DNA from 2 places in the Pseudomonas sp. MLB6B genome. Region 1 is predicted to be linked to the other one. Evidence: predicted binding sites of a transcription regulator. Region 1 holds the regulator's gene; the other holds the start of a gene.

Region 1 (3,686 bases):
CGGCTGAGGTAGTGGGTTATGCAAGTTAAGCGTTTTTTCGCCGCCGATATGCGACAGGCCATGAAGCTGGTCCGAGATGAGCTGGGCTCCGATGCCGCCATCATCGGCAACCGGCGCATTGCCGGCGGCGTGGAACTGACTGCCGCGCTCGACTACAAGCCTTCGGTGCTGGCGCCGCGGGTGCCCAACGCCGAGCTCGAAGAAGAACTGCGCAAGACCCAGACCCGTATCGTCACGGCCCAGGCCGAGCTGTCCAGCCGCCATGAAGGCGACGAAGGCAGCCAGCTGTTCGCCGGCCAGTCGCTGACCGCTGCCGAGCCGCTGATCGACCTCCATGCCCACGCGCCAGCCAGCGCCGCGCCTGCCGCGCCGGCGGCGGTCGATCCACGGCTGTTCGACGCCATGCGCGCCGAACTCTCGGGCCTGCGCGAACTGCTCGAAGTGCAGCTCGGCTCGCTGGCCTGGAACCAGCTGCAAGGCAGCAAGCCGCAGCAGGCCAACGCCTGGCGCCGCTTGCAGCGCATCGGCCTGAGCGGTGCCCTGGCCCGCGACCTGCTGGAGCTGACCGCCGAAATCGAAGACCCGCGCCACGCCTGGCGCATGGTCCTGGCGCACCTGGCGCGGCGCATCCAGGTGCCCGACGTCGAGCCGATCGAGCAGGGCGGGGTGATCGCCCTGGTCGGCCCGGCCGGCATGGGCAAGACCACCACCCTGGCCAAGCTGGCCGCTCGCTACGTGCTCAAGTACGGCGCCGGCAGCCTGGCGCTGGTGAGCATGGACAGTTTCCGCATCGGTGCCCAGGAGCAACTCAAGACCTTGGGCCGCATCCTCAACGTGCCGGTGACCTACGTGAACCCGGGCGAGTCGCTGGCCCAGGCCCTGGAGCCGCTGCTGCGCAAGCGCGTGGTGCTGATCGACACCGCCGGCCTGCAAGCCAGCGATCCGGCCCTGCGCATGCAGCTGGAGACGCTCGCCGGGCGCGGCATCGCTTCGAAGAATTATCTGGTGCTGGCCACCACAAGCCAGAAGCAGGTGCTGTCGGCCGCCTACCACAGCTACAAACGCTGTGGCCTGGCCGGCTGCATCCTGAGCAAGCTCGACGAAACGGCCAGCCTGGGCGAAGTGCTCAGCCTGACCATCGGTCACGAATTGCCGATCGCCTATCTCACCGATGGGCCGCGCATTCCTGACGACCTGCACCTGCCGCGCAAGCACCAGTTGGTGAGCCGTGCGGTCAGCGTGCAGATGCAGGACGAACCCAGCGAAGAGGCCATGGCCGACATGTTCGCTGATCTGTACCACCACCCAGGCAAGCGGGTGGGTTGAGAGATGTGCTGCGAAAAGTACCTACAGAACGGGGCGGGCAGTTGGCCTCCACTGTGGCATGGGTCCAAGCGAGACAAGGTAAACAACAGACATGGGTAGCATGCATCCCGTACAGGTCATCGCCGTGACCGGTGGCAAAGGCGGCGTCGGTAAGACCAACGTTTCAGTGAACCTGTCCCTGGCGCTCGCCGAGCTCGGGCGCAGGGTCATGCTGCTCGACGCCGACCTTGGCCTTGCCAACGTCGATGTGCTGCTGGGGCTGACGCCCAAGCGCACCCTGGCCGACGTCATCGAAGGCCGCTGCGAGCTGCGCGACGTGCTGCTGCAAGGCCCGGGGGGCGTGCGCATCGTGCCGGCAGCCTCCGGCACGCAAACCATGGTGCACCTGCAGCCTGCGCAACATGCCGGCTTGATCCAGGCCTTCAGCGAAATCGGCGACAACCTCGACGTGCTGGTCATCGACACCGCAGCCGGCATCGGCGACTCGGTGGTGAGCTTCGTGCGCGCCGCCCAGGAAGTGCTGCTGGTGGTGTGCGACGAACCCACCTCGATCACCGACGCCTACGCGCTGATCAAGCTGCTCAACCGCGACTACGGCATGAACCGCTTCCGTGTGCTGGCCAACATGGCGCAGAGCCCGCAGGAAGGGCGCAACCTGTTCGCCAAGCTGACCAAGGTCACCGACCGCTTCCTCGATGTGGCGCTACAGTACGTCGGCGCCGTGCCCTACGACGAGTCGGTGCGCAAGGCCGTGCAGAAGCAGCGCGCGGTGTACGAAGCCTTTCCCCGTTCCAAATGCGCCCTGGCCTTCAAGGCCATCGCGCAGAAGGTCGACAGCTGGCCGCTGCCAGCCAATCCTCGCGGCCACCTGGAGTTCTTCGTAGAGCGCCTGGTGCAGCCGACCAGCGCAGGGCCGGTGCTATGAGTGCGAGCGGATTCAAGATGTACAGCCGTGCGTCCAAGGACGCTCAGTACGAACTGATCGAGCGCTATGCGCCGCTGGTCAAGCGCATCGCCTACCACTTGCTGGCGCGCCTGCCGGCCAACGTGCAGGTCGAAGACCTGATCCAGGCCGGAATGATCGGTCTCCTGGAAGTGGCCAACAAATACGACGCCAGCAAGGGCGCCAGCTTCGAGACCTATGCCGGCATCCGCATCCGCGGCGCCATGCTCGACGAGGTGCGCAAGGGCGATTGGGCCCCGCGTTCGGTGCACCGCAACACGCGCATGGTCAGCGAGGCGATGCGCGCCGTGGAAGCGAGAACCGGACGTGACGCTAAAGATCATGAAGTCGCTGCCGAACTTAAGATGGAGCTGGATGACTATTACGGCATCCTCAACGATACATTGGGCAGCCGCCTGTTCAGTTTCGACGATCTGTTGCAGGACGGCGAGCACGAAGGGTTGCACGAAGACGGCGCCAGCGGCTCGCCGGAACCGGGTCGTGGCCTCGAAGACGAACGCTTCCAGGCAGCCCTGACTGACGCCATCGCCAACCTGCCGGAACGCGAGCGTCTGGTCCTGGCGCTGTACTACGACGAAGAGCTGAACCTCAAGGAAATCGGCGAAGTGCTGGGGGTCAGCGAGTCGCGGGTCAGCCAGTTGCACAGCCAATGTGCGGCGCGCCTGCGCAGTCGCCTGGGGGAATGGCGCGCCCGATAGGGCGGCCGGCTACGAGTTGCAAGTGGCAAGTGGTAGGTAAGAGCGGATCGCGGTGGCTTCACAAAGCGCGTAACTGTTTGGCAACGCCGCATCGCTTGCTCCTCGAGGCGTGCACTTTGCCGCTTTAAGAACGAATGACGCACGCGCTCGGCGCCGGGCGCGTGATGAGACTGCTTGGAGATCTCTAATTGAACAAAGACATGAAAATCCTCATCGTTGACGATTTCTCGACGATGCGGCGGATCATCAAGAACCTGCTGCGCGATCTGGGATTCACCAACACCGACGAGGCCGACGACGGCACCACGGCGTTGCCGATGCTGGAAAAGGGCCATTACGACTTCCTCGTCACCGACTGGAACATGCCCGGCATGTCCGGCATCGACCTGCTGCGCAAGGTCCGCGCCCACGACACGCTCAAGGGCATGCCGGTGCTGATGGTCACCGCCGAAGCCAAGCGCGACCAGATCATCGAAGCGGCCCAGGCCGGGGTCAACGGTTATGTGGTCAAGCCTTTCACCGCCCAGGTGCTGAAAGAAAAGATCGAAAAGATCTTCGAGCGCGTGAACGGCTAAGCCGCCAGGGGGCGCAATGGAATCTATCGATACCTCTCTGGGTGAGTTCGAAGGCACCCTGAAAAAGCATGCTCGCGAGCTGGTCGAGAGCCTCGAACGAGGCCGTTTCGGCGACGCCGTGCA
Region 2 (3,366 bases), 1.1 Mb from region 1:
CAATGAGCAATTTGTTCAGAGGGTCTTTGCCGAAGTATCTATCGTTGTCCTCGCCTGTGGAAACAAGCATGAGGCACGATTGCCCGATTTTATACGCAATGTGCCGTCAGCAAATCTGTACTGTCTACGCCCAAATAAAGGCGGTGGCTACCTACACCCATCCCGCATCAATCCCGAAAACTTTCCCCGGCCAGTACGAGCTTTTGATGAGGGTTGTAGTGGTCTTTGAATTTAGGGTTTGTCTGAAAAGTCGCTTTGGCTAAAATGTCCCCCTCTGGTTGCTGGGAGGGCCGTCATGGCAGGCCGTTATGAAATCTCATCCGAACGCTGGGCAATGATCGAAGCCATCGTTTCCCCTCCTCAGCGCATGGGGCGTCCAAGGCGCGACGACCGTCAGATGCTCAACGGCATCTTCTGGATTTTGTGCTCAGGCGCCAAATGGCGTGATCTTCCAGAGCGCTTTGGGCCTTGGAAAACCGTTTACCAACGCTTCCGGCAATGGCGTGACGACGGCACTTTCGAGCAGGTTTTGCGCCATTTACACCTTCGCTTGCGTGAAGACGGCTTTATCGACCTGGATACCTGGATGATCGATTCGACATCCATCCGAGCCACCCGAGCAGCCAGCGGTGCTGGAAAAAAAGGGGCTCGCAGGAACCGCACCACCACTGTCTCGGCCGTAGCCGAGGCGGACTGACCACCAAGATTCATCTCGCCTGCGATAGCAACGGCTTTCCGCTGACGGTCATGCTGTCGCCCGGTGAAGAAGCCGACTCGCGCTACTTCATGCCGTTACTGGAGCAGATCAGCCTGCCAGGTGGCAGGAGTCGTCCGCGTAAGCGCTGCCGATATGTACTGGCCGACAAGGGCTATGACAGCCAGATGCTGCGTCAGTACTGTGATCGTTACGGCATGCAGCCGATCATTCCCTTGCGCAAGATGCATCGCAAACCTCGGCCGGGCCTGCCTCGACTGTTCGACAGGCCGCATCATAAAAAGCGCAACGTGATCGAACGGCTGTTCAGTTGGCTCAAGGAAAAACGTCGGATCTGTACCCGATACGACAAGCTGGCGAGCAGCTTCAAAGCCATGGTCACGCTGGCTTGCATCGAAAAGTGCTTACGGGCTGACTTTTCAGACAAACCCTAGAGTGTCTCCTGCCAACGTTAAGGGAAGGAGGTGGGTAGACAGTAAGCGTCCATAGGTAAAGCAACGACCCAAATCCTCGGCTCTTGGCCTATAGCGGCCAACTGATCACGCCCGCAGTTTCAAGTCCTGCGGTTTTTCGTCGAAAGCATTTAATCGGTGAATTATCTGCAGCCTATTGTGCAGCCAACACTACTTTTCCGAACAAAGTCCGGGGCATATAACGCTACGTTCTTGATCCTAAGGGGCATCGACTTTCAGCTCAGGCTTCCAAGTTGGAGATACGTTTATGCCAGGTAGACATAACCCCTACGTTGAAATGGAATTCTTCAACTTTCCACTCATTAACGCTCCACCTCCTGTAGCGCTCTCCCGAAGTCCTCATGGAGACTCAGGCCCGGTAGGATCGTGGGCGGGATTGAGGGTTCTCAAGAAAACGCGAAAAACCTGAAGAACTATTATTCATCGTCAGTGTCGCCGTCGGCCGCGCGGATTCAACATGTTTGTGATTTCAACGGCAGACGCTTTGAATACCACCCCCGGAGCAAAATAAAGTTGCACCGGCCCCATCAAGCTTGGCCCATTGCAGCCGAAATCATTCAAACGGACACATTCCAACGGCCATGGCAGGCCTCTGTAAACTCGCTTCGGCCTATCAAACGTCGATCTTCCAGAACGTGCGCCCGAGGTTGCTGTACCTACCGTAAAATTGATGAGGCCTGCCGTGCTGAAAAATGCCCCTTTGAGTGCAAAGCTGTTACTGATCCTGGTATTTCCCCTCCTGGGCTTCCTGGTCTTCGCAGGTATTTATGTCGCGGACAAGCGCGAAACCCTGAGCGAAATGAACCGCGCCGTGAACGCCACCAACGCGGCCAGAAAATTGAGCGATGTGGTCACCACCATCCAGCGTGAGCGCGGCGCCAGCGGCGTGTTTCTGGGCAGCGGCGGCAAGACCATGCAGGACAAACTGCACAGCCTGCGCGGTGAAACCGACCAGACGGTGAGCGCGATGCGCGCCCAGTCGCTGACGGGGCTGCCTGCGCCGGACAAGATGCTGCGTGCGCTGAACGACCTGGCCGACCTGCGCCGCAGCGTCGACACGTTGGCCATCAACAACGTCGAGTCCGGTGCGCGCTTCACCGACTTGATCAAGAACCTGATCGGCTTTTCCTACACGCTGGAAACCAGTATCGAAGAACCGGAGATCCTGCGCGCCCTGAGTTCGCTCAACCAGTTCGCGGACATGAAGGAGCGCTCGGGCCGCGAGCGGGTGCTGCTGGGGCTGGCGTTCAACCAGAACCGCTTCGATGCGCCGCTGCTGTCGCGCTTCAGCCGTAACATGGGCGAGTTCTCCGGCTACTTCGAGGCCTTCCAGCGCTGGGCGCCGGCCGAATTCAAAGCCAAGCTCGATGACGTATTGCAGCAGCCCGCCTCGCTGGAAGTGGCGCGCCTGCAGAAACTCGGCTTCGACACGCCCCTGGGCGAGCCGCTGAACATCAAGCCGGAGGACTGGTTCAACCTCGCCACCACCCGTATCGACATGATGGCCAAGGTCGAGGCGGAGCTGGGGCAGACCGTGGTGGGCCTGACGGACGCGCAGCGCAGCACTGCCGAGCACAGCATGTACCTGGCCGGCGCCATGGTGGTGTTGATGCTGATCGTGGTGTTGTGGCTGGCGTCGCTGATCATCCGCAACATCCGTGTGGCGGTGGTGGATGTGAACCGCACGCTGGTGGCGCTGGCCACCCGTGACCTGACGGCCCGCACCCAGTACACCGGCAAGGACGAGTTCGGCGAGATCGCGCGCAACCTGGACAATATGGTCATGCAGATCGGCGAGGTGATCGCCGAGATCGGCAGTGCCACGGCGCAGGTCGCCACGGCGGCGGAGCAATCGTCGGCGGTAGCACTGCAGACCAGCAACAACGTGGCGCAGCAACGCCAGGGCACCGATCAGGTGGTCACCGCCATCAGCGAGATGAGCTCGACGGTCAAGGACGTGGCGCGCAGCACCACCGACGCTGCCAGCATGTCGCAGCGCGTCAATGCCAGCACCGTGCAGGGCAAGACCGAGATCGGCAACACCATCGGCCTGATCAAGGGGCTGGAAGTGCAGGCGGCACAGACGGCGACCATCATCGACGAACTCAAGGGTGAGAGCGATTCGATCTCCTCGGTGCTCGACGTCATCCGTGGGGTGGCCGAGCAGACCAACCTGCT

Evidence for each region. The regulator FliA, encoded in region 1, starts transcription of late flagellar genes. The targets are predictions, from matches to a motif close to CTAAAGTTTNNNNNNNNNNNGCCGNTAA.
Region 2: the regulator FliA is predicted to act here: its motif matches at 1,715-1,742, upstream of ACSMEV_RS05795 (methyl-accepting chemotaxis protein).

The regions. Positions count from the first base shown of each region.
Region 1 covers NZ_CP199313.1:2,404,776-2,408,461, forward strand. Annotated here, with positions in the region: gene flhA (flagellar biosynthesis protein FlhA) at 1-7, shown strand, start outside; gene flhF (flagellar biosynthesis protein FlhF) at 19-1,326, shown strand; gene fleN (flagellar synthesis regulator FleN) at 1,418-2,251, shown strand; gene fliA (RNA polymerase sigma factor FliA) at 2,248-2,988, shown strand; gene ACSMEV_RS10645 (chemotaxis response regulator CheY) at 3,189-3,563, shown strand; gene ACSMEV_RS10650 (protein phosphatase CheZ) at 3,580-3,686, shown strand, end outside.
Region 2 covers NZ_CP199313.1:1,337,079-1,340,444, reverse strand. Annotated here, with positions in the region: gene ACSMEV_RS05805 (DUF1643 domain-containing protein) at 1-229, shown strand, start outside; one part of gene ACSMEV_RS05800 (IS5 family transposase) at 296-650, shown strand; one part of gene ACSMEV_RS05800 (IS5 family transposase) at 650-1,149, shown strand; gene ACSMEV_RS05795 (methyl-accepting chemotaxis protein) at 1,859-3,366, shown strand, end outside.